DNA from 3 places in the Klebsiella variicola genome. Region 2 is predicted to be linked to each of the others. Evidence: riboswitches for the same ligand, from Rfam matches in the RefSeq annotation. Region 2 holds a riboswitch; each other region holds the start of a gene.
What was found. Region 2 has a riboswitch for thiamine pyrophosphate ahead of thiM (hydroxyethylthiazole kinase). Riboswitches for the same ligand answer to the same signal wherever they lie in the genome.
Positions count from the first base shown of each region.

Region 1: it holds a riboswitch for thiamine pyrophosphate, as region 2 does, so the genes downstream of both, tenA (thiaminase II) here and thiM (hydroxyethylthiazole kinase) in region 2, are expected to answer to the same signal.
Region 3: it holds a riboswitch for thiamine pyrophosphate, as region 2 does, so the genes downstream of both, thiC (phosphomethylpyrimidine synthase ThiC) here and thiM (hydroxyethylthiazole kinase) in region 2, are expected to answer to the same signal.

Region 1 covers NZ_CP010523.2:2,584,194-2,591,251, forward strand. Annotated here, with positions in the region: gene SP68_RS12155 (diaminobutyrate--2-oxoglutarate transaminase) at 1-342, opposite strand, end outside; gene SP68_RS12160 (ABC transporter substrate-binding protein) at 649-1,584, opposite strand; gene SP68_RS12165 (ABC transporter permease) at 1,609-2,349, opposite strand; gene SP68_RS12170 (ABC transporter ATP-binding protein) at 2,346-3,074, opposite strand; gene tenA (thiaminase II) at 3,071-3,766, opposite strand; TPP riboswitch at 3,835-3,936, opposite strand; partial or broken gene SP68_RS12180 (BamA/TamA family outer membrane protein) at 4,237-4,492, shown strand; gene SP68_RS12185 (porin family protein) at 4,511-5,455, shown strand; gene SP68_RS12190 (DUF4056 domain-containing protein) at 5,521-6,627, shown strand; gene SP68_RS12195 (Gfo/Idh/MocA family protein) at 6,665-7,058, opposite strand, start outside.
Region 2 covers NZ_CP010523.2:1,688,077-1,695,134, forward strand. Annotated here, with positions in the region: gene SP68_RS08015 (alkyl/aryl-sulfatase) at 1-193, opposite strand, end outside; gene SP68_RS08020 (helix-turn-helix domain-containing protein) at 396-1,031, shown strand; gene SP68_RS08025 (alkyl/aryl-sulfatase) at 1,099-3,075, opposite strand; TPP riboswitch at 3,306-3,403, shown strand; gene thiM (hydroxyethylthiazole kinase) at 3,438-4,211, shown strand; gene thiD (bifunctional hydroxymethylpyrimidine kinase/phosphomethylpyrimidine kinase) at 4,208-5,008, shown strand; gene fbaB (class I fructose-bisphosphate aldolase) at 5,156-6,208, shown strand; gene SP68_RS08045 (sugar-binding transcriptional regulator) at 6,290-7,058, opposite strand, start outside.
Region 3 covers NZ_CP010523.2:5,236,125-5,243,182, reverse strand. Annotated here, with positions in the region: gene thiE (thiamine phosphate synthase) at 1-426, opposite strand, end outside; gene thiC (phosphomethylpyrimidine synthase ThiC) at 426-2,321, opposite strand; TPP riboswitch at 2,408-2,532, opposite strand; gene SP68_RS24450 (Rsd/AlgQ family anti-sigma factor) at 2,586-3,083, opposite strand; gene nudC (NAD(+) diphosphatase) at 3,177-3,950, shown strand; gene hemE (uroporphyrinogen decarboxylase) at 3,991-5,055, shown strand; gene nfi (deoxyribonuclease V) at 5,068-5,739, shown strand; gene SP68_RS24430 (YjaG family protein) at 5,782-6,372, shown strand; gene hupA (nucleoid-associated protein HU-alpha) at 6,559-6,831, shown strand; gene SP68_RS24420 (DUF1481 domain-containing protein) at 6,844-7,058, shown strand, end outside.

The DNA of each region.
Region 1 (7,058 bases), 900 kb from region 2:
GCAAGAGAGCAGGTATTCGGAGAAACGATCTTTTAACGGGGTAGTCAGATCGAGGGTATGTAACGGCAAGCCGCTGGTAATGACACTTTGGATGCTCTGCAATACATCAGGGTGGTTGTGGCCCAGAGCGAGAGTACCGGCGCCCGCGAGGCAGTCCAGGTACTGTTTGTTATCCGCATCCGTCAGCCACACGCCTTCAGCTTTAGTGATAGCCAGCGGTAACTTACGCGGGTAACTCCTGACATTCGATTCGAATTCGGCCTGACGGGCCAAAAAGGTTTCGTTGTTTGCGTCTAATAAATCGGCACGTAAAGTATCAATACGGACTTTATCCGTCATCATATCACTCCCACAACCAGCATTGCGGTTGAACGCTGGTTGAATAATTGGTCTAAGGAATTGAATTGGCATTCATAAAGCGCGCACAATATATGGCTTTTTAAATCCGCATTCAACGTTTTATTGATTGCGTTATTTTGACGTTATTCTTACCGGGGCAATAATTAACGTAACCTGCTGAATTATAATAGAACAACTGCGTGTCACGATAACCCTTTAAAGTGTAATTATTAGTGAGAAAGTCTCTATATTTTTATTGCCGCTGCGTTAAAACGCTGACGGAATGCCTTCCGTCAGCGATAGCAAGTCTCAATGCAGTTCCACCGCATAATTTGTTAAAGGTGTGACTTTTTTCACCAACTTATTGTTATATAAAAACTGTTCATAAGCTTCGTAGCGCGGTTTATCCAGCGCCGCCGGATCGGTGGCGAACAGCGGCACGGTTTGCAGCCACGCCTGGTGGTTGAGTTCGGTTTTCAGCTCCGGGTGGGCGGCGGCAAACGCCTCCCAGCTCTCCTGCGGATGGGCGCGCAGATAGCTCACTCCGGCCTGCAGGGCGGTGAGGAATTTACGGATCTTGGCCTCATGAATCGCGTCGCGATGGGCGACAATCACCAGCTCGTCATAGGCCGGCACGCCGTAATCTTCGACGTTCATCACTACCGGCGTTTTGCCCTGCAGCTTCAGCTCCTGTGCTTCTATATTACGGTAGCCGCCGATGACCGCGTCCACCTGGCCCGCCAGCAGGGCGCTGGTCAGTTGGAAATTGACGTTAACCAGTTTGATACTGGCCGGATCGATACCCGCGTGTTGCGCCATGGTCGACAGGGTGGCCTGCTCAATGCCGCTGACCGAATAGCCCACCTTCTTACCTTGCAGATCTGCCGGAGTTTTGATCTGCTTATTGAGAGCGATCACCGTGTTCAGCGGCGAGTTAATCAGGGTCCCAACGCGCACCAGCGGTAACCCTTCGTCAGCGAAGAAGTGCACCTGCGGCTGGTAGGTGATGGCCAGATCCGCCTGACGGGCGGCCACCATGCGGGGAGGCAGCGCGGGATCGGAGGGAGGGACAATCTTGACGTCCAGCCCCTGAGCCTTAAAGGCGCCGATCTGCTCGGCCACCATAATCGGCGCATGGTCGGGGTTAATGTACCAGTCCAGCACCAGCGTCAGCGGTTCATTGGCCAGCGCGTGGCCGCTGACCAGGGCCGTCAGGGTTGCCCCGGCGAAAAGCGACTTTTTCATCTGTTTTCCTTTATTACTTCATCTTTATTCCGGTGACCAGTCGATCAGCCGGTGTAGCAGGGTATCTACCGCCAGCCACAGCAGGAGGGTCAGTAGCACTAAAATAAACAGCGCGGCGAAGCAGATATCGGTTTGCAGCCGCGCATTGGCATTGAGCATGACGTAGCCCAGCCCCTCAGCGGAGCCGACCCATTCGCCGATAATCGCGCCGATGGGCGCCACCGCCGCCGCCATCCGCAGGCCCGAGCCCAGCGCAGGCAGGGCAGCCATCAGGCGGACATGCCGCAGCTGAGCGCCGAAGGAGGCGTTCATGCTGCGCGCCAGATCGAGATATTCCTGGTTGACCCGTCGCAAGCCATCAAAGAAGGCGGAAGTCACCGGAAAGAAAATCACCAGCACGGCCATCGCCACTTTGGCGCTCATGCCAAAGCCCAGCCACAGCACCAGCAGCGGGGCGAGGGCAAAGACCGGGATCGCCTGACTGGTGAGGACCAGCGGCATCAGCCAGCGCTGCAGGCGCGGAGAGAGGATCATACCCAGCGCCAGGGTGACGCCGAGCGTCACGCCCAGCGCCAGGCCGCTCAGGATCTCACTGAGCGTGATAAGCGTGTGCCAGCCGAGATAGGCGCGATTAACCCACAGCGCCTCGGCGACCGCCATCGGGGAGGGTAAAAGAAAGTGAGGAATGCCGCTGCGGCTGGCCAGACCCCAGAGGATCATCAACCCGCAGAACACCATGCTGCCCCGCCAGAGACGTCCGGTCATGGATGAGCCCTCATCAGTTGCTGCAGCAGGGCGGCCTGGCTGTTCAAGAGATCGGGCGCGTCCGGCGCGCGCGGAGGTGTGCCGGCAAGGTGATGGCTGTCATCGATGTCGCCGTCGGGCGCCGAGAGGACCAGCAGGCGGTGGCTCAGCCGGCAGGCCTCCTGCGGATCGTGGGTGATCAGCACCACCGTGCGACCAGCCAGCAGGGTGGCGGCCAGAGTTTGAATGCGCGTGCGGGTGAGGGTATCCAGCGCCGAGAAAGGCTCATCCATCAGCACGATGGGGCGGTCCTCATACAGGGTGCGGGCCAGCGCGGCGCGCTGACGCATGCCGCCGGAGAGGGTTGCCGGCCGGGCGTCGGCGCAGGACGAGAGCTCAACCTGATCAAGCAGGGCGGCGACCCGGGCACGATCGACTTTTTCACCGCGCAGCCGCGCGCCGAGGGCGACGTTGTCCCGGACGCTCAGCCAGGGGTAGAGCAGATCTTTCTGCCCCATCCACGCCAGACGGCCCTGAATAGGCTGCCCATCGCTGGCGACCACTTCTCCCCGGGTGGCGGGCGCCAGACCGGCCATCACCCGCAGCAGGCTGGTTTTGCCGGCCCCGCTGGCGCCGAGGAGCGACACCCACTGCCCGCCGGGGACCGTAAACGACAGGTTGTCGAACAACCGACGGTCGCCGAAATGCAGGCTCAGGCCACGGACCTCGATACCCGGCGCAGTCACGCCCGGGTCTCCGCTGTCGCGTTGAGGCCCATCTGCCAGAACTGCGCCTCAAGGCGGGTGCCGGTGGTGAAAATCTCGCTCAGCTCAGTGATCCGGGCCTCGCTCCCGCGCTGCTGCCATACCGTTTCCAGCAGCGCCAGCGCGGCATTGACGCCGTGCAGATAGCCTTCATCGCCATAGTTGCGGATCCACGAGGCGTAGGGGTTATCGTCCAGTCGGGTGGCGGGATGCTGCAGCAGGCCGAGACCGATTTCCGCATAACCGGCCACGCAGGGCATCAGCGCGACCAGTAGATCCAGCGCGTCACCCGAGTGGCCAATATCCAGCACGTAGCGGGTATAGTTAATGGTTTCCGGCGCTTCAGGCTGGGTAGCCATCTCCTGCTCGCTAATGCCCCACTGAGCGCAGTAACCGACGTGCAGCGGCAGTTCGTTGAGGATGGCGTTCATTGAGGCGGCCGCGGCCCGCATCTCCGGCAGCGTGCGCAGTTTACTCACCAGCAGCGCATAGCTGCGGGCAAAGTGGATCAGAAACAGATAATCCTGGGTCAGGTAGCGACGAAATGCGCTTTCCGCCAGGGTGCCCTCGGCAAGCTGCTGGACGAAAGGATGCGCCACATAGTGCTGCCAGTCAGCGGCGGCCAGCTGGCGTAAACGGCCATAAAGACCATGGCTAAACGCGGGAATTATCACAGGACCTCCAGATATTCAGGGGAGATCCGGGCGTGCAGGGGTGTGAACAGGCAATGGCGGTAATGCAGGCAAAATTGCCGACCCGTCCCTTCGCTGGCATGACCCAGATCAGGTTCAAAGGGTTCGGCTTGCGCCATCTCAGCCCTCACGGGACACCCCTCGGTAGCGCTATGTTATACGATATTCACCTTTTGAATACAATCACCGCGCTGCCCTGTATCGCGATGGCATTTTTCTGTGATAGCCAGCACTTTTTCGTTTAAAAATACCCGAAAAACAGGCGACTGCGCGTTGGTGAGCATTATTCTCATACGTTATATTTTCATTACCCCGTCGCGTTAATACTGTTCGTGAGGCGTGTCGTGCGTCCCCAAAGCCCCGGAGTAAGCATGAAATTCCTGTTGTCCGCACTGGCGGTCGCGGGCCATTAATCAGTCATTCATCCACCATGATAACCCTTTGATGTCCCTATTTCGCGCTACCGCTATCAGGGCGACGACGTGGTCACGGCGCAAACCTCCCTGGGCCTTCACCCCGCGCTGGATCCTGCAGGGATTCGTTGGCGCGGGGTGCGCGGCGCGCACGCCAGCGGAACAGTCAGAGGTGGCATGGGGGGCCGGTTTTCGTTACCTGATTGCACGGCAGTACGGTTTGCGTACCGGGATTGACGTGGCGTTCAGTGAGCATGAGCAGGCGGTCTATTGCAATGTCGGTTCGGGTTTATAACTACACATGAGAATAACAATGAGAGCATCCGGAACGGTGTTAACGCTGCTGTTGGCGGCCTGTGGCGCGTCGGCCGCGGAGCAGAGCGAGAGCGACAGCTATTTTCCGATATGGGGAGATGAGGCACGCGCCCGGGGGTATTCGATCCCGTTACCCTACGGCGTCAACCTGAGCTATATGAATATCCGTCAGGATATCATGGTCGACAGTATTACCTTTTCCGGGCTTAAGCTGGGCAACCATCCCATTCCCAGCGATATGTTCGCCATCGATGCCGGGCACACCCGCGAGAAGAGCAAAACCGAAAACCTGCGCCTCGATATGTGGGTCTTTCCGTTTCTCAACGTTTACGGGCTGGTGGGGCATACCCGCGGGGCGTCTGTCTCCCAGGTCTCCGTGGATTCGGATCCTTCGCAGTTTCGCGGTCTGGATCGGGTGATCGCCGGCGCGGTTCACCAGCTTTATCAGAGCGGAAAACTGCAGAATATTGATTTTACGCTTGATTTCAAAGGAACCACCTGGGGAACCGGCTTTACGCTCGCCGGGGGATACGGCAACTGGTTCGGGTTAGTAGACACTAACTACACCCGTACCGATTTCGATATTCTCGACGGCAGCATCTCGGCGGTCACCGTCTCGCCGCGCGTCGGCTACCGCTTCAGTTTTCACGGGATCGACGGGCCGTCCCACCTCAGCCTGTGGGTCGGGAGCATGTATCAGGACGTGCAGCAGGAGTTTAAAGGCGATCTGGCCGACCTGCATATGCCGCCAGAGCTTCAGCCCCTGATTGCCGCAGTCAATAAAGACGGCGAGGGGAAATTCGACGTCAAGCAGAAGCTAACCTCACCCTGGAATATGCTGATTGGCGCCCAGTATGAAGTCACCAAAAACTTTAACGTGCTGACTGAATTTGGTTTTAACGAGCGCAATAGCTTCTTTGTCTCCGGTGAATACCGTTTTTAACTAAAACTGCTGGCGTCATCTGCCGGTAAGATGCGCGCTCTTTTGTTGTTGTGGAGAGGCTGTTGATGCGTAAAGCCTTATGGCTGCTGTTTGCACTGTCGCTGCCGGCGCTGGCGCAGGATCCGGTGCTGCCCGCTGTGACGGCGATCCATCCGGTGCCCACCCTGGGTGAGCTGCCGCCGCCGGAGTCGCTGCGACCGTGCTGCGCTTTTGGTTACGACCTGCACGTGCGCGCGGTGGGCATCCCGATCCCGGTATACCAGATTGGCAATGTGCTGACCCTGGATACGCTGGGCAAGCACCATTACAACGATAGCGCGTTCGGGGCGGTGAAAAACCTGCTGGGGCTCAGCGAGGAGCAGAACGGGCTCATCTATACCCGTCGCGGCGGGTTTATTGATATCGCCCATGTGCGCGATACGGCGGACTACACCTTCTATCTGTTCAATCGTATTGCGCCGACGCTGGGCCAGGCGGGGCGGATCTTCTACAGTGAAGAGCTGGGCGTACGCCGCGTTCAGCTGAATGCCTTTACGCCGCCGGCGGGCGTCAGGCAGCGCTATCAGTTGGCCGCCTGGCTGGCGGGTCATCTGGCCTTCGAAATTGCCCAATGGCATGAGATTGCCCAGTGGTATGGCTTCCAGTCGGTCCCCGGGTTTTCTGAGGAGGTCTCCGCTTTTTCGCCGGAGGATCTCTACTCCAATTTACTCGGCGCCAGGCTGGCGATTAACGTGATCCTCAGCGGCCACGGTGGTTCGCTGGAAGACTATAACCAGGCCATGGATACGGCGCTGAAACAGGCGATGACCCGACTGATGGTGGCGACGAGAGGGGAGACGGAAGCGATGTTTCAGCGGATCGACGGCGACTGGTGGAACAGTCACCGGCGGGTGCCGGATAAGTTTCTGGTGCTGAAGCGTAACTACGATCTGCAGGAAAATCGGCTGCCGACGCCGGTCCCTTTCGAAACCCTGCCGCCGTATCGCCTGACCATGCCGGAGCAGGTTGGGGGGTTCCGCTTACGCGACCTCGGCGAACTGCAGATCTACCCAGGGCATGATATGCAGGCGCTGCCGGTTCCCGCGCAATACTATGGCGCCGGCGCGTTCCAGGCGCTGGCGGATAGCGCACGTAAGGCGGATAAGACCCAGCTGTCACGAATTGAAAAATAGCCGTAAAGGCTCAGGGCGAGCGCCCTGAGCCAGTGAGTTAGCGGAAGTCGACCCAGCAGGCGCCGTTGTCGGCAGACCGTACGCAGTTTTCCACCCAGCGCACGCCGAACGCGCCGGCGCGAGCGTCCGGATACCAGAAGTCGGCCAGCAGCGCTTCGTCGCGACGGTCGGCGGCATCCATGGCGATGGCGAAACGGCGATAGAGATTCGACCATGCCTCAAACAGTCCCTCCGGATGGCCGCCGCCGATGCGGTCATCCTGACGCGCCAGCGGATCGAGATAGTCCATGCCGCGCTCGAGGATACGCACCGGCTCGCCCTGGATTTCATAGCGCAGCTGGTTGGGCTGTTCATCCCACCATTCGAGACTGGCTTTTTCACCGACGATACGCACCTTTTGTCCGTGCATGGAGCCGCAGTTAACGGCGGAG
Region 2 (7,058 bases):
GCGCGATAAAGCCCTGATGGGCGTTGTTAAAGTCAGTTTTATCCGCGAACGGCAGTTTGCGGTATAGCGCCTGATTCGCCTCACGCGTGGCCGGTGTGGCATCCTGTTGTGGCGCGGCGGCAAAGGTGGTTATCGACAAAGACGATAACATTCCGGCCAGCGCCAGGTTTTTCGCTATCTGATTTAATTTCATGACAACCTCTCAGGTAATTTATTCCGCGGAAATAAAGAAATATTTCCGTTTTTAAAAATGGATGGCTTGCGGTTTATTCTAAAGACAAATATTGTGCTGAATAGTCCCATATGGGACTGACAGGGAGTCGCTTAAGGATCCGCTCGTCTTCGCCGGTCGAAGGCTGCTATACTGTTGCTAACGGCGCAGGCGAGGGCAGAGGATGAATTTCCAGGAAATACATAGTTATTATAAAACGTTAGCCATAGCCGACTTTTTTGCCGATATCGTTACGGAAGGTGAAGAGATTATTCTCGCCGCTAATAAAAAATGGCGCCCGGAGTCGGGTTATATTTATTTTTGTACCGAGGGTTCGTTATCAATATTAATGCCGGATGATGGCTTGAGTATCGGTAATTCCATTGAGTATATGCCGATTGGCCTGATGGAGCGGTATTGCCCGCTGGCGAAATTTGAATATACAGGCAGTGGCCCGGTGACGCTGCGAAAAATCACTTACGCGGCCTTCGATCGTCTGTTTATTGAAAATCATCCGCAGCGCGTTGAGGCGCTGGCGAAAGTGCTGGTGTTCATGAGTATCTTTACCATCGACCTGCACAATGAACGCCGTCAGGTGACCAGCTATCAGACGATTCGCCCGATGCTATATCGCTATCTTTATCGACAGCACACCCATGAGGGTGAAAATGAGGGACTGGCGTTATTTATCATCAGGCGTACCAATCTTTCGCGCACCCATGTGTTTCGCGTGCTGGCGGACTTAAAGGCGGGGGGATACATCACCATGAAACGGGGCAAGCTTATCTCTATCGATCGCCCGCTGCCCGCGGACTATTGAACGACGCTGAGAAGGGTAACAAGGCGGGATCGCCGCCTTGTTACTCAGGATAGCCGTCAGCAGATCATTACGGCGTCACGATGTTAAACCAGAAGTCAAACTTGTCCATATAGCCCAGCATTTCATCGAGTTTAGCCCCGTTACCGCTGATTTTAACTTCCCCTTTCTCTTCCGCCTGCTTCAGGGTCTCTTCTTTGAGAATGATTTTATTCAGGGTGGCGCGATCCAGCGTCAGGGTGGCATCCGCCTCTTTCGCTTCCGCATTCGCGGTGTGGTTCAGCACGCCGTTTTCCAGTTCCAGTTTATATTTACCGCCGTCATTGCCCAGATCGATATTGAACACCGACTTCGCGTTACCCGCTTTTTCGCCATTGATATGGACCGCCAGATAATCAAAGAACATTTCCGGGGTCATGGCGCGGACGGTGTCCGGGCTGGCGGTGTTCGGGGTCGGGCCTTTCACCACACCGTTACGCAGCTCCTGGGCGCCGGTGAGGTAGAAGTTACGCCACGGGCCGGATTCCGCCTGATAGCCTAACTGCTCCAGGGCATCGGCTTCCAGATTACGCGCCTGCTGGTTGTTGGGGTCGGCGAAGACAATTTTGCTGACCACCTGGGCGACCCAGCGGTAGTTACCCTGGTCGTAATCTTCTTTCGCTTTCTTCAGGATCGCATCCGCACCGCCCATATAATCGACGAATTTCTTCGCCGCTTCTTCCGGCGGCAGTTCGTCGAGGGTCGCCGGGTTGCCGTCGTACCAGCCGAGATACAGCACGTAGGTGGCTTTCACATCGTGGCTGACCGAGCCGTAGTAGCCGCGGTTAGCCCAGGTGTTGGCCAGACTGTCCGGCAGCTTAAAGTTAGCGGCGATTTCATCGCGGGTCAGGCCTTCGTTAGCCATCCGCAGGGTCTGGTCGTTGATGTAACGATACAGATCACGCTGGCTCTTCAGCAGGTTAACCACGTTTTCGTTGCCCCAGGTCGGCCAGTGGTGCTGAGCCATAATGATCTCAGCCTTATCGCCCCAGCGAACGATCGCCTGGTTGATATATTTCGACCACGGCAGCGGTTCACGGATCTTCGCCCCGCGCAGCGAGTAGGTGTTATGCAGGGTATGGGTGACGTCTTCTGCGGATTCGATCAGTTTCTTCTCTTCGATATACCACAGCATTTCTGACGGCGCTTCGGAGCCCGGCGCCAGCATAAAGTCGTAGGTCAGGCCGTCGATCACCTCTTTCTGGCCATCCTTGTCAATAATATTGGTTGGCGCAATCAGGGTGACGGTACCCGCAGAGGTGGTGGTGCCCAGCCCGGCGCCCACCTGGCCTTTGGCCTCTGGCTTCAGCAGGTTGCCGTACATATAACTGGCGCGGCGACTCATGACGTTCCCGGCCATGATGTTTTCCGCCACGGCAGCTTCCATAAAGCCGGCCGGCGCGTAGATTTTCACTTTGCCGGACTTCACATCCGCTTCATCAACCACACCGCGCACGCCGCCGTAGTGGTCAACGTGGCTGTGGGTGTAGATCACCGCGACGACCGGTTTTTTACCGCGGTTTTTGTAATACAGGTCCATGCCCACTTTGGCGGTTTCTGCCGAGACCAGCGGGTCAACGACGGTGATCCCCTCTTTACCCTCAATAATTGTCATATTGGAGAGATCGAGGTTGCGGATCTGGTAGACCCCGTCGGTCACTTCAAACAGGCCGCTGATGTTAATCAGCTGCGACTGGCGCCACAAACTCGGGTTCACCGTCTCCGGCGCTTTTTCCCCTTCTTTAATGAAGGCATACTGGCCCGGATCCCAGATGACATTGCCTTGTTCGCCTTTAATGACTTCCGGCGGCAGGGCGGCAATAAAGCCTTTATGCGCATTGGTGAAATCGGTGTTATCGGAGAAGGGGAGTTGATTGTAGAGGGCATCGTTCGCTTTTTTGGTCGCTTCGGTCGCCTCTTTGGCTGACGTGTCCGCCGAGGCGGCGAAAGCGAGACTATTTAACAAACCCGCTAACGCTAACCCTTTTACTATCGGGGTCAATTTCATTGGAATCCTCATTAATGGCATGGTTTATTCGGTTTTACCGATTTAACGCAGGTGGTTGTTTGTTACAGGTTTTTTAAATATAACCATGCATTAACATTCATCCAGTTTTGCTTACAAAAAATGCGTGTTTTACTCCTTTTGTAGTACTTACATAAACGGGAAAAGAAATCAGGTCGGCTTGTGTTACACCGCCACATTTCGTACCCTGCTGACTGAAAATGTTGTACCGCTTTTATGACTCGGGGTGCCCTTCTTCGTTGAAGGCTGAGAAATACCCGTACCACCTGATCTGGATAATGCCAGCGTAGGGAAGTCAGAGACCGCAGGGTCATTGCTTCTACCTCGTCTGGCGGGAGCAAACCATGCCTGAGCTGCTGAATCCCGCGCCTGTCGCGCACCTGCGCCATCTGCTGCGCGCCCATTCCCCCCTTGTGCACTGCATGACCAATGATGTGGTGCAGACCTTTACCGCCAATGTTCTGCTGGCCGTCGGCGCCTCGCCGGCGATGGTGATCGATCCCCGCGAAGCGGCGCAGTTTGCCGCTATCGCCGATGCGCTGTTAATTAACGTCGGTACCCTGACCGAAGATCGCGCCGTGGCGATGCGCGCCGCGGTGGAGCACGCCCGTCAGGCCGGCAGGCCCTGGACGCTGGATCCGGTGGCGGTCGGCGCCCTGACCGTGCGCACGGCCTTTTGTCATGAGCTGCTGGCCCTCCAGCCGGCGGCCATTCGCGGCAATGCCTCTGAAATTCTGGCGCTGGCCGGGATGAGCGCCGGCGGGCGCGGGGTGGATACCACCGATACGGCCGCCGCGGCGCTGCCGGCGGCCCAGGCGCTGGCTCGCCGGCTGGCTACCGTGGTGGCGGTCACTGGCGAGGTGGACTACGTCACCGACGGCGAGCGGGTGCTCAGCGTGGCGGGGGGTAATCCGCTGATGACCCGGGTGGTGGGCACCGGCTGCGCGCTGTCGGCGGTGGTGGCGGCGAGCGCGGCGCTGCCGGGAGACCGGCTGGAAAACGTGGCCGCCGCCTGCGGGCTGATGAAGCAGGCCGGGGAGATCGCCGCCCGTCAGGGAGGCCCTGGCAGCTTTATTCCGGCGTTTCTCGACGCGCTGTATCAGGAGGTGCAGGGATGAAATGCATCAACGCCCTGACCATCGCCGGCACCGATCCCAGCGGTGGGGCCGGTATCCAGGCCGATCTGAAAACCTTCTCCGCGCTGGGGGCCTATGGCTGCTCGGTGATCACCGCCCTGGTGGCGCAGAATACCCGCGGCGTGCAGTCGGTCTATCGCATCGAACCGGATTTTGTGGCCGCGCAGCTCGACTCGGTGTTCAGCGATGTGCGTATCGATACCACCAAAATCGGCATGCTGGCGGAGACCGATATTGTGGAAGCCGTGGCCGAGCGGCTGGCGCGCTACCGGGTGGCCAACGTGGTGCTGGATACCGTCATGCTGGCGAAAAGCGGCGATCCGCTGCTGTCGGCCTCGGCGGTGGAGACCCTGCGTCAACGATTGTTGCCGCAGGTGTCATTGATCACCCCGAACCTGCCGGAAGCGGCCGCGCTACTCGATGCCCCCCATGCGCGCACCGAGCGCGAGATGCTGGAGCAGGGGCGGGCGTTGCTGGCGCTGGGCTGCGGCGCGGTATTAATGAAGGGCGGCCATCTCGACGACGCCGAAAGCCCGGACTGGCTCTTCACCCGCGAAGGGGAACAGCGGTTTACCACGCCTCGCGTGCAGACCAAAAATACCCACGGCACCGGCTGCACGCTCTCCGCCGCGCTGGCGGCGCTGCGCCCCCGTCATGCGGACTGGGCGGCCACCGTCGCCGAGGCGAAGGCCTGGCTGTCGGCGGCCCTGGCGCAGGCCGACTCTCTGGAAGTGGGCCACGGCATCGGGCCGGTGCACCATTTCCACGCCTGGTGGTAAATGGCAGCGCAACGGGACAGCAGAATCTCCTGAAAAAATGGCCCCCCGGCTGGAAAATAGGCTAAGTCGGTACCAGGCTTAACCTGCCCAAAAAAATTGGGTTGGGATAATGCATGCCGGCTTCGGCCGGCCTTACGGGAGATTGCTATGACTGATATTACGCAGTTGCTGGGCAAAGATGCCGAGAGCCTGTTGCAGCACCGTTGTATAACCATTCCGGCCGACCAGCTGTATCTGCCTGGGGCAGATTATGTTGATCGGGTGATGGTGGATAATAACCGACCACCGGCGGTGCTACGCAATATGCAGACCCTGTACAATACCGGACGCCTGGGAGGAACCGGCTACCTTTCCATTCTGCCGGTTGACCAGGGCGTGGAGCACTCGGCGGGCGCCTCCTTTGCCGCCAACCCGCTGTACTTTGATCCGAAAAATATCGTCGAGCTGGCGATCGAAGCCGGCTGTAACTGCGTGGCGTCGACCTACGGCGTGCTGGCCTCGGTGTCGCGCCGCTACGCGCATCGCATCCCTTTCCTGGTGAAGCTCAACCATAACGAAACGCTGAGCTACCCCACCGAATACGACCAGACCCTCTACGCCAGCGTTGAGCAGGCGTTCAATATGGGGGCGGTGGCCGTGGGAGCGACGATCTATTTCGGCTCGGAACAATCGCGTCGTCAGATAGAAGAGATTTCCGCCGCCTTTGAGCGGGCCCATGAGCTGGGCCTGGTCACCGTGCTGTGGGCCTATCTGCGCAATTCGGCGTTCAAGAAAGATGGCGTCGACTATCATGTCTCCGCGGACCTGACCGGTCAGGCCAACCACCTGGCGGCCACCATCGGCGCCGATATCGTTAAGCAAAAAATGGCGGAGAATAACGGCGGCTACAAAGCGGTTAACTTCGGCTATACCGACGACCGGGTGTACAGCAAACTGACCAGCGATAACCCCATCGATCTGGTGCGCTACCAGCTGGCCAACTGCTATATGGGCCGCGCCGGGCTGATTAACTCCGGCGGCGCGGCGGGCGGGGAGACCGACCTTGCCGACGCGGTGCGCACAGCGGTGATCAATAAACGCGCCGGCGGTATGGGGCTGATCCTTGGTCGCAAAGCGTTTAAGAAATCGATGGCTGACGGCGTGAAGCTGATCAATGCCGTGCAGGACGTCTACCTTGACGGGAAAGTGACTATCGCCTGATAAGCACGAGTATCGTTGGGATCCCCGGTGGCGCGACGCGCACCGGGGTTACCGTTGTGTATGCGCCTTCAGGCCGCGCCGTTACCGCGTCAGCAGCCAGCGGGCGGTATGTTCATCGGTCACCAGACCATTGATCCAGCCGCCTTTAAGGGCCGCCAGGATCGCCGGTCGTTTGTATTCTCCACAGGCCGCGGCAATACGCGGGCAGTGGTTCTGACGGATATCATAGCTGGTGATCATGCGGTTGATCTCGCTGTCTACCACGTGGCCTTCCGCATCGATAAACCGTCCGAGGATCTCTCCGATGCCGCCGCGCGCGGTCAGCTCATCCATTTGCGCCTGATTGATAAACCCGTCTTTAAAGATCGGACTTTGCGTGCCCAGGGGACCAATGCCGACAAAAATCACGTCCGCCTCTTGTGCGACGCCGGAGACGCTGCGGAATAAGCGGTTGGTGCACCACATCTCATGCTCCTCCGCGCTCTGGGCGTAGCGCGGCGCCGGCCACTGATAGTACTTGGCCTTAATTTTGCGGGTCAGCAGCAGGGGCACGTCATCGTAATAATTGCACTGCCCGTCGGCGTTCATGGCGCTGATCAGCGCCACGCAGCGGGTATTCAGGCTGTCAAAATCGATGCGCTGCAGCGCTTTTTTCAGGGTCAGGCCCGAGCCCAGGCCGATGATTTTCTCCTTATCATCCTGCAGATAGCGAGCCATCAGCTGATAGCAGCCAAACGACACGCTGTCGAGGGTGCTTTCTTCGCTAAAGGCGGGGACCACATTGCACTCGATCAATCGATACTTTTCCTGCAGCAACTGCGCATAATCGAGGCAGTTTGCTACCGGATGG
Region 3 (7,058 bases), 2.0 Mb from region 2:
CGCGGAAGGCATCTGTTTGGTTTGCGTCGGGAAGACGTGGCCCAGCGCGATGTAAGAGGGGCGCGCCGCCAGCGCGACATCAATTTCCATATTGTCGTGAGTGGAGACGCCGAGACGCAGTCCGGCTTTGCGGATAGCGCTCAGATCGGTGGTTTCCAGATCTTCTTGCCCCAGGTGTACCCCGTAGGCCTGATGCTTAATCGCCAGCTGCCAGTAATCGTTAATGAACAACCGGGCGTGATAGCGGCGGCCAAGGGCGATGGCGGCGATCACGTCATCCTCCACGTCGCTGTCACGTTGGTCTTTGATGCGCAGTTGAAGAGTACGCACTCCCGCCTCCAGCAGGCGCTCAATCCACGCCACGCTGTCAACCACCGGGTAGAGTCCAAGACGAAATGGGACGGGTGGAAAATCAGGTTGATACATCAGGCTTCCTCCTGTTTCAGGTAGATTTCGCCGCCACGGGCGCGGAAGTGATGCGACATATCGGCCATGCCAGCTTCGATATTTTGCTTCGCGGCGTAGTCGCGGACTTCCTGGGTGATTTTCATCGAACAGAATTTCGGCCCGCACATGGAGCAGAAATGGGCGACCTTGCCGGACTCCTGCGGCAGGGTTTCATCGTGATAGGCCCGCGCGGTGAAGGGGTCGAGCGCGAGGTTGAACTGGTCTTCCCAGCGGAATTCGAAACGCGCTTTGGACATCGCGTTGTCGCGGATCTGCGCCCCGGGGTGGCCTTTCGCGAGGTCGGCGGCGTGGGCGGCGATTTTGTAGGTAATCAGCCCCTGTTTCACATCCTCTTTGTTGGGCAGGCCGAGATGCTCTTTTGGCGTGACGTAGCACAGCATCGCGCAGCCAAACCAGCCAATCATTGCCGCGCCGATACCGGAAGTGAAATGGTCGTAGCCCGGCGCGATGTCGGTGGTGAGCGGGCCTAAGGTGTAGAATGGCGCTTCGTGGCAATGCTCCAGCTCTTCGGTCATATTGCGGCGGATCATCTGCATCGGCACGTGGCCGGGGCCTTCAATCATCACCTGCACGTCATACTCCCAGGCGATTTTCGTCAGTTCGCCCAGCGTATGCAGCTCGGCGAACTGCGCCTCGTCGTTGGCGTCCTGGATCGAGCCGGGGCGCAGACCATCGCCGAGGGACAGCGACACGTCATAGGCGGCGCAGATTTCACAGATTTCGCGGAAGTGCTGGTAGAGGAAGTTTTCCTGATGATGCGACAGGCACCACTTGGCCATGATGGAACCACCGCGCGACACGATACCTGTCAGGCGCTTCGCGGTCATCGGCACGTAGCGCAGCAGTACGCCGGCGTGAATCGTGAAGTAGTCGACGCCCTGTTCGGCCTGTTCCAGCAGGGTATCGCGGAAGGCTTCCCAGGTCAGGTTCTCGGCAATGCCGTTGACCTTCTCCAGCGCCTGGTAAATCGGGACGGTACCAATCGGCACCGGGCTGTTGCGCAGGATCCACTCGCGGGTCTCGTGGATATAGCGGCCGGTGGAGAGGTCCATCACCGTGTCGGCGCCCCAGCGGGTTGACCAGACCAGTTTTTCCACCTCCTCTTCGATGGAAGAGGTCACCGCCGAGTTGCCGATATTGGCATTCACTTTCACCAGGAAATTGCGGCCGATAATCATCGGCTCAGATTCCGGGTGGTTGATGTTGGCGGGGATGATGGCGCGTCCGGCGGCAACTTCATCGCGGACGAACTCGGGGGTAATGTTTTCCGGCAGGCGGGCACCGAAGCCTTCCCCGGCATGCTGCTGGCGCAGAACCTCGCTGCGGATACGTTCGCGACCCATGTTTTCGCGAATGGCGATGAACTCCATCTCCGGGGTGACGATCCCCTGGCGGGCGTAGTGCAGTTGGGTAACGCATTTCCCGGCGACGGCGCGTTTGGGCGTCAGCAGGCCGCTGAAGCGCAGCTCATCGAGACCGTCATCGGCCAGCCGCGCTTTGGTATAGGCCGAGCTGCGTTCGCTGAGCGGAGCGCAGTCGTTACGCGCGTCGATCCACGGCTGGCGCAGCTTTGCCAGCCCCTGGCGGACATCAATGCCAATATCCGGGTCGCCATAAGGGCCGGAGGTGTCATATACCGGGATCGGTTCATTGGCTTCGTACCGGGGGTTATCTTTATCGCCGCCGACGAGGGTCGGGCTGAGCTCAATTTCACGCATCGGGACGCGGATATCCGCTTGTGAGCCGTGAACGTAGATGCGGCGTGAATTGGGAAAAGCGGTACCTGCCAGCGTATCAATGAATCGCTGCGCGTGCTCGCGTTGTTCCCGACGGGTGAGTTTGGTAGTAGACATAGCGCATTCCAGTTAAAAAAGGAGATGGCTTGTCAGACGACGGATGGAGTAACAGATGCGACCGATCCAGAACGGACAGGTGCGACCAGCAGTTTACTCTTGTTCCCTTCGCAGGTATTAGCCTGATCAGGTTCCGCGGATCCCGAATTAACGGTCTCAGCCTTTTCCACTTTAGCCAGCGCATGGAAAATAGGCACTCCGACAAGATGACGTCCCCTCCGGAGAGGGGGAACGGAGGTAAACTACTCGTTAATTGCGCACAACTCAAGCGGTCGGCGCAATATTATCGCGCACGTCGTTGCTCAGATTATGCGCGACGGCGAGGGCGATCAGTTTATCCTCCAGCGCGAAACGTGCTTCCAGCGACTCGCCGATATCCGACAGCGCCTGCTGAAATTCAAGGTAGTTATCGTGATCGATAGCGTTTTCGAGGCAGGTATCGTAGTAGTCCATCATCTGCTGGGTATTGGCTTCCAGCTGTGGATAAAGCCGGGTGGCGGCTAAAAGTGGGGTATCGCCTTCCATTTCGCCAATAATGCGTTCATAAATACTAAAATGACCGGATGAGAGGTAATCCACCAGACTTTGGCAAAAGTCATCCAGCGCCTTTTCGTTTAGCCGCATAAATGACTCTTTGCCCGGTTTCAGGCCAACCAGATTGTAGTAAGCCACGAGCAGATGCTTACGCACTTGTAGCCAGCGATCGACCAGTTCATTACTACCGCCAACGCGCTCCGTCAGATTTTCCAGCTGGTTTAGCATGATTGACTCCGCTAGTTTTGATTTAAATCTGCTCACCAAAATGTAAATATAATGTTAACAACATGCCAGTGAAGCAAAGGTAGTGCAATAGATATGGATCGTATTATTGAAAAATTAGATCGCGGCTGGTGGGTTGTCAGTCACGAACAAAAATTATGGTTGCCTGGTGGAGAATTACCACATGGCGAAGCGGTTAATTTCGATCTTGTCGGACAGCATGCGCTGCATATTGGCGAGTGGCAGGGCGAGTCCGTCTGGATGGTGCGCCAGGATCGCCGCCATGACATGGGATCGTTACGCCAGGTTCTGGATCAGGATCCGGGTCTCTTCCAGCTGGCGGGGCGAGGGATCCAGCTCGCCGAATTTTATCGATCGCATAAATTTTGCGGCTACTGTGGCCATCCGATGCATGCCAGCAAAAGCGAATGGGCGATGCTGTGCAGCCACTGCCGTGAACGCTATTACCCGCAAATTGCCCCCTGCATTATCGTCGCTATCCGTCGCGATGATTCGATCCTGTTGGCGCAACATACCCGCCATCGTAACGGCGTGCACACCGTGCTGGCCGGGTTTGTCGAAGTGGGTGAAACCCTTGAGCAGGCAGTGGCCCGCGAGGTGATGGAGGAGAGCGGCATCAAGGTGAAAAACCTGCGCTATGTGACCTCTCAGCCGTGGCCGTTCCCGCAGTCGCTGATGACCGCCTTTATGGCGGATTACGCGGATGGCGATATCGTGGTCGACAAAAAAGAGCTGCTGACCGCGGACTGGTACCGCTATGACAATCTACCGCTCCTGCCACCGCCGGGCACGGTGGCGCGTCGGCTTATCGAAGATACGGTGGCGATGTGTCGGGCAGAGTTCGAGTGACATGTTACACTGGGCGCATCAACGCTAAAGGAATGTAAAAATGACCGAACTGAAAAACGATCGTTACCTGCGCGCGCTGCTGCGTCAGCCGGTTGATGTCACCCCGGTGTGGATGATGCGCCAGGCGGGCCGCTATTTACCGGAGTACAAAGCCACCCGTGCGCAAGCGGGCGACTTTATGTCGCTGTGTAAAAATGCCGAGCTGGCCTGCGAAGTGACGCTCCAGCCGCTGCGCCGTTACCCGCTGGATGCGGCGATCCTCTTTTCGGACATCCTGACGATCCCGGACGCCATGGGTCTGGGGCTGTACTTTGAAGCTGGCGAAGGTCCGCGCTTCACCTCGCCGATAAAAAGCAAAGCCGACGTCGACAAGCTGCCAATCCCGGATCCGGAGCAGGAACTGGGCTATGTCATGAACGCCGTGCGTACCATTCGCCGCGAACTGAAAGGCGAAGTGCCGCTGATCGGCTTCTCCGGTAGCCCCTGGACGCTGGCGACCTATATGGTGGAAGGCGGCAGCAGCAAAGCGTTCACTGTGATCAAAAAGATGATGTACGCCGAACCGCAGGCGCTGCATGCGCTGCTGGAGAAGCTGGCGAAGAGCGTCACCCTGTACCTCAACGCGCAGATCAAAGCCGGCGCGCAGTCGGTGATGATTTTCGACACCTGGGGCGGGGTGCTGACCGGTCGCGACTATCAGCAGTTCTCGCTCTACTACATGCATAAAATTGTCGATGGCCTGCTGCGGGAGAACGAAGGCCGCCGCGTGCCGGTGACCCTGTTCACCAAAGGCGGTGGCCAGTGGCTGGAAGCGATGGCGGAGACCGGCTGTGATGCGCTGGGACTCGACTGGACCACCGATATCGCCGATGCTCGCCGTCGCGTAGGTCACAAAGTGGCGCTCCAGGGCAATATGGACCCGTCGATGCTGTATGCGCCAGCCCCGCGTATTGAAGAGGAAGTGGCGACTATTCTCGCCGGCTTCGGCCAGGGCGAAGGCCATGTCTTTAACCTTGGTCACGGCATCCATCAGGATGTCGACCCGCAGCATGCGGGCGTCTTTGTTGAGGCGGTGCATCGTCTTTCCACACCCTATCATCAATAGGAGATAAGCCGTATGGATTTAGCCGCGCTACGTACCCAACAACAACAGTTAGCCGCGTCGGTCGAGCGAGCGGATCGACTGGATCGCGACCCGCCGGCGTTGATCGGCGGCGCGGATGTCGGGTTTGAGCAGGAAGGGGAAGTGACCCGGGCTGCGATGGTGCTGCTGACCTGGCCTGAGCTTGAGCTGGTGGAGTATCAGGTGGCGCGCGTCGCCACCACCATGCCCTATATTCCCGGCTTTCTCTCATTTCGCGAAACACCTGCGCTGCTGGCGGCGTGGGAGCAGCTTTCGCAAAAACCGGACCTGCTCTTCGTCGACGGCCACGGTATCTCCCATCCCCGGCGGCTCGGCGTCGCCAGCCATTTTGGTCTGATGATTGACGTGCCGACCATCGGGGTGGCGAAAAAACGGCTGTGCGGAAAAATCGGCGAACTGGGTGATGAGCCCGGCGCACTGGCCCCGCTGATGGATAAAAATGAGCAACTGGCCTGGGTCTGGCGCAGCAAAGTGCGCTGCAACCCGCTGTTTATTAGCTCCGGTCACCGGGTGGGCATGGACAGCGCCTTAATGTGGGTTGAGCGCTGCATGCGAGGCTATCGTCTCCCCGAGCCGACGCGCTGGGCCGATGCGGTGGCGTCCCGTCGTCCGTCGTTTGTGCGTTGGCAAGCAAATCACGGCTGATTCAGGTACACTGCGCCTAATTTCTGACTTCGAGAATTCATCATGTTACAAAACCCGATTCACCTGCGCCTGGAGAAGCTGGAAAGCTGGCAGCATGTCACTTTTATGGCCTGCCTGTGCGAGCGTATGTACCCTAACTACGCCATGTTCTGCAAGCAAACCGAGTTCGGCGACGGCCAGCTGTACCGTCGTATCCTGGACCTGATCTGGGAAACGCTGACGGTTAAAGATGCGAAGGTGAATTTCGACAGTCAGCTGGAGAAGCTGGAAGAGGCCATCCCGGCGGCAGATGATTTCGACCTGTACGGTGTTTACCCGGCTATAGACGCCTGCGTGGCGTTGAGCGAACTGATCCATTCGCGTCTGAGCGGTGAAACACTTGAGCACGCGATTGAGGTGAGCAAGACATCCATCACCAGCGTGGCGATGCTGGAAATGACCCAGGCCGGTCGCGAAATGACCGATGAAGAGCTGAAAGCGAACCCGGCGGTAGAGCAGGAATGGGATATTCAGTGGGAAATTTTCCGCCTGCTGGCCGACTGCGAAGAGCGTGACCTTGAGCTGATAAAAGGTCTGCGCGCGGACCTGCGTGAGGCCGGTGAGAGCAATATTGGTATAAATTTTCAGCAGTGAGACCAGAAAACGTGATTTACCGCCTGAATTGTAGCGTCTGAAGGCTTCCATTCCGCCCCCCGTCTGGTCTACATTTGGAGGGCGAAAAAAAGTGGCTATCGGTGCGTGTATGCAGGAGGGTGCTTTTTTGGCATTTCCGTCGCACTCGATGCTTAGCAAGCGATAAACACATTGTAAGGATAACTTATGAACAAGACTCAACTGATTGATGTAATTGCGGACAAAGCTGACCTGTCCAAAGCACAGGCTAAAGCTGCCCTGGAATCTACCCTGGCTGCAATTACTGAGTCTCTGAAAGAAGGTGATGCTGTTCAACTGGTTGGTTTCGGTACCTTCAAAGTGAACCACCGCGCTGAGCGTACTGGCCGCAACCCGCAGACCGGTAAAGAGATCAAAATCGCTGCAGCTAACGTGCCGGCATTTGTTTCTGGCAAAGCACTGAAAGACGCAGTTAAGTAAGACCGCGTGGCAGTGAACAGTTTTATCGAAGGGGCTATTAAGCCCCTTTTGTCTGTCTGGCGCCGGCCTCTGGCGCTGGCGGGCATCCTGTTGCTGACTGCCTGCAGCCACGACGCCTCGCTTCCACCGTTTACCGCCAGCGGTTATGCGGATAATCAGGGGGCGATGCGTATCTGGCGTAAAGATTCAGGTGATGAAGTCCATCTTCTCGCCGCTTTCAGCCCGTG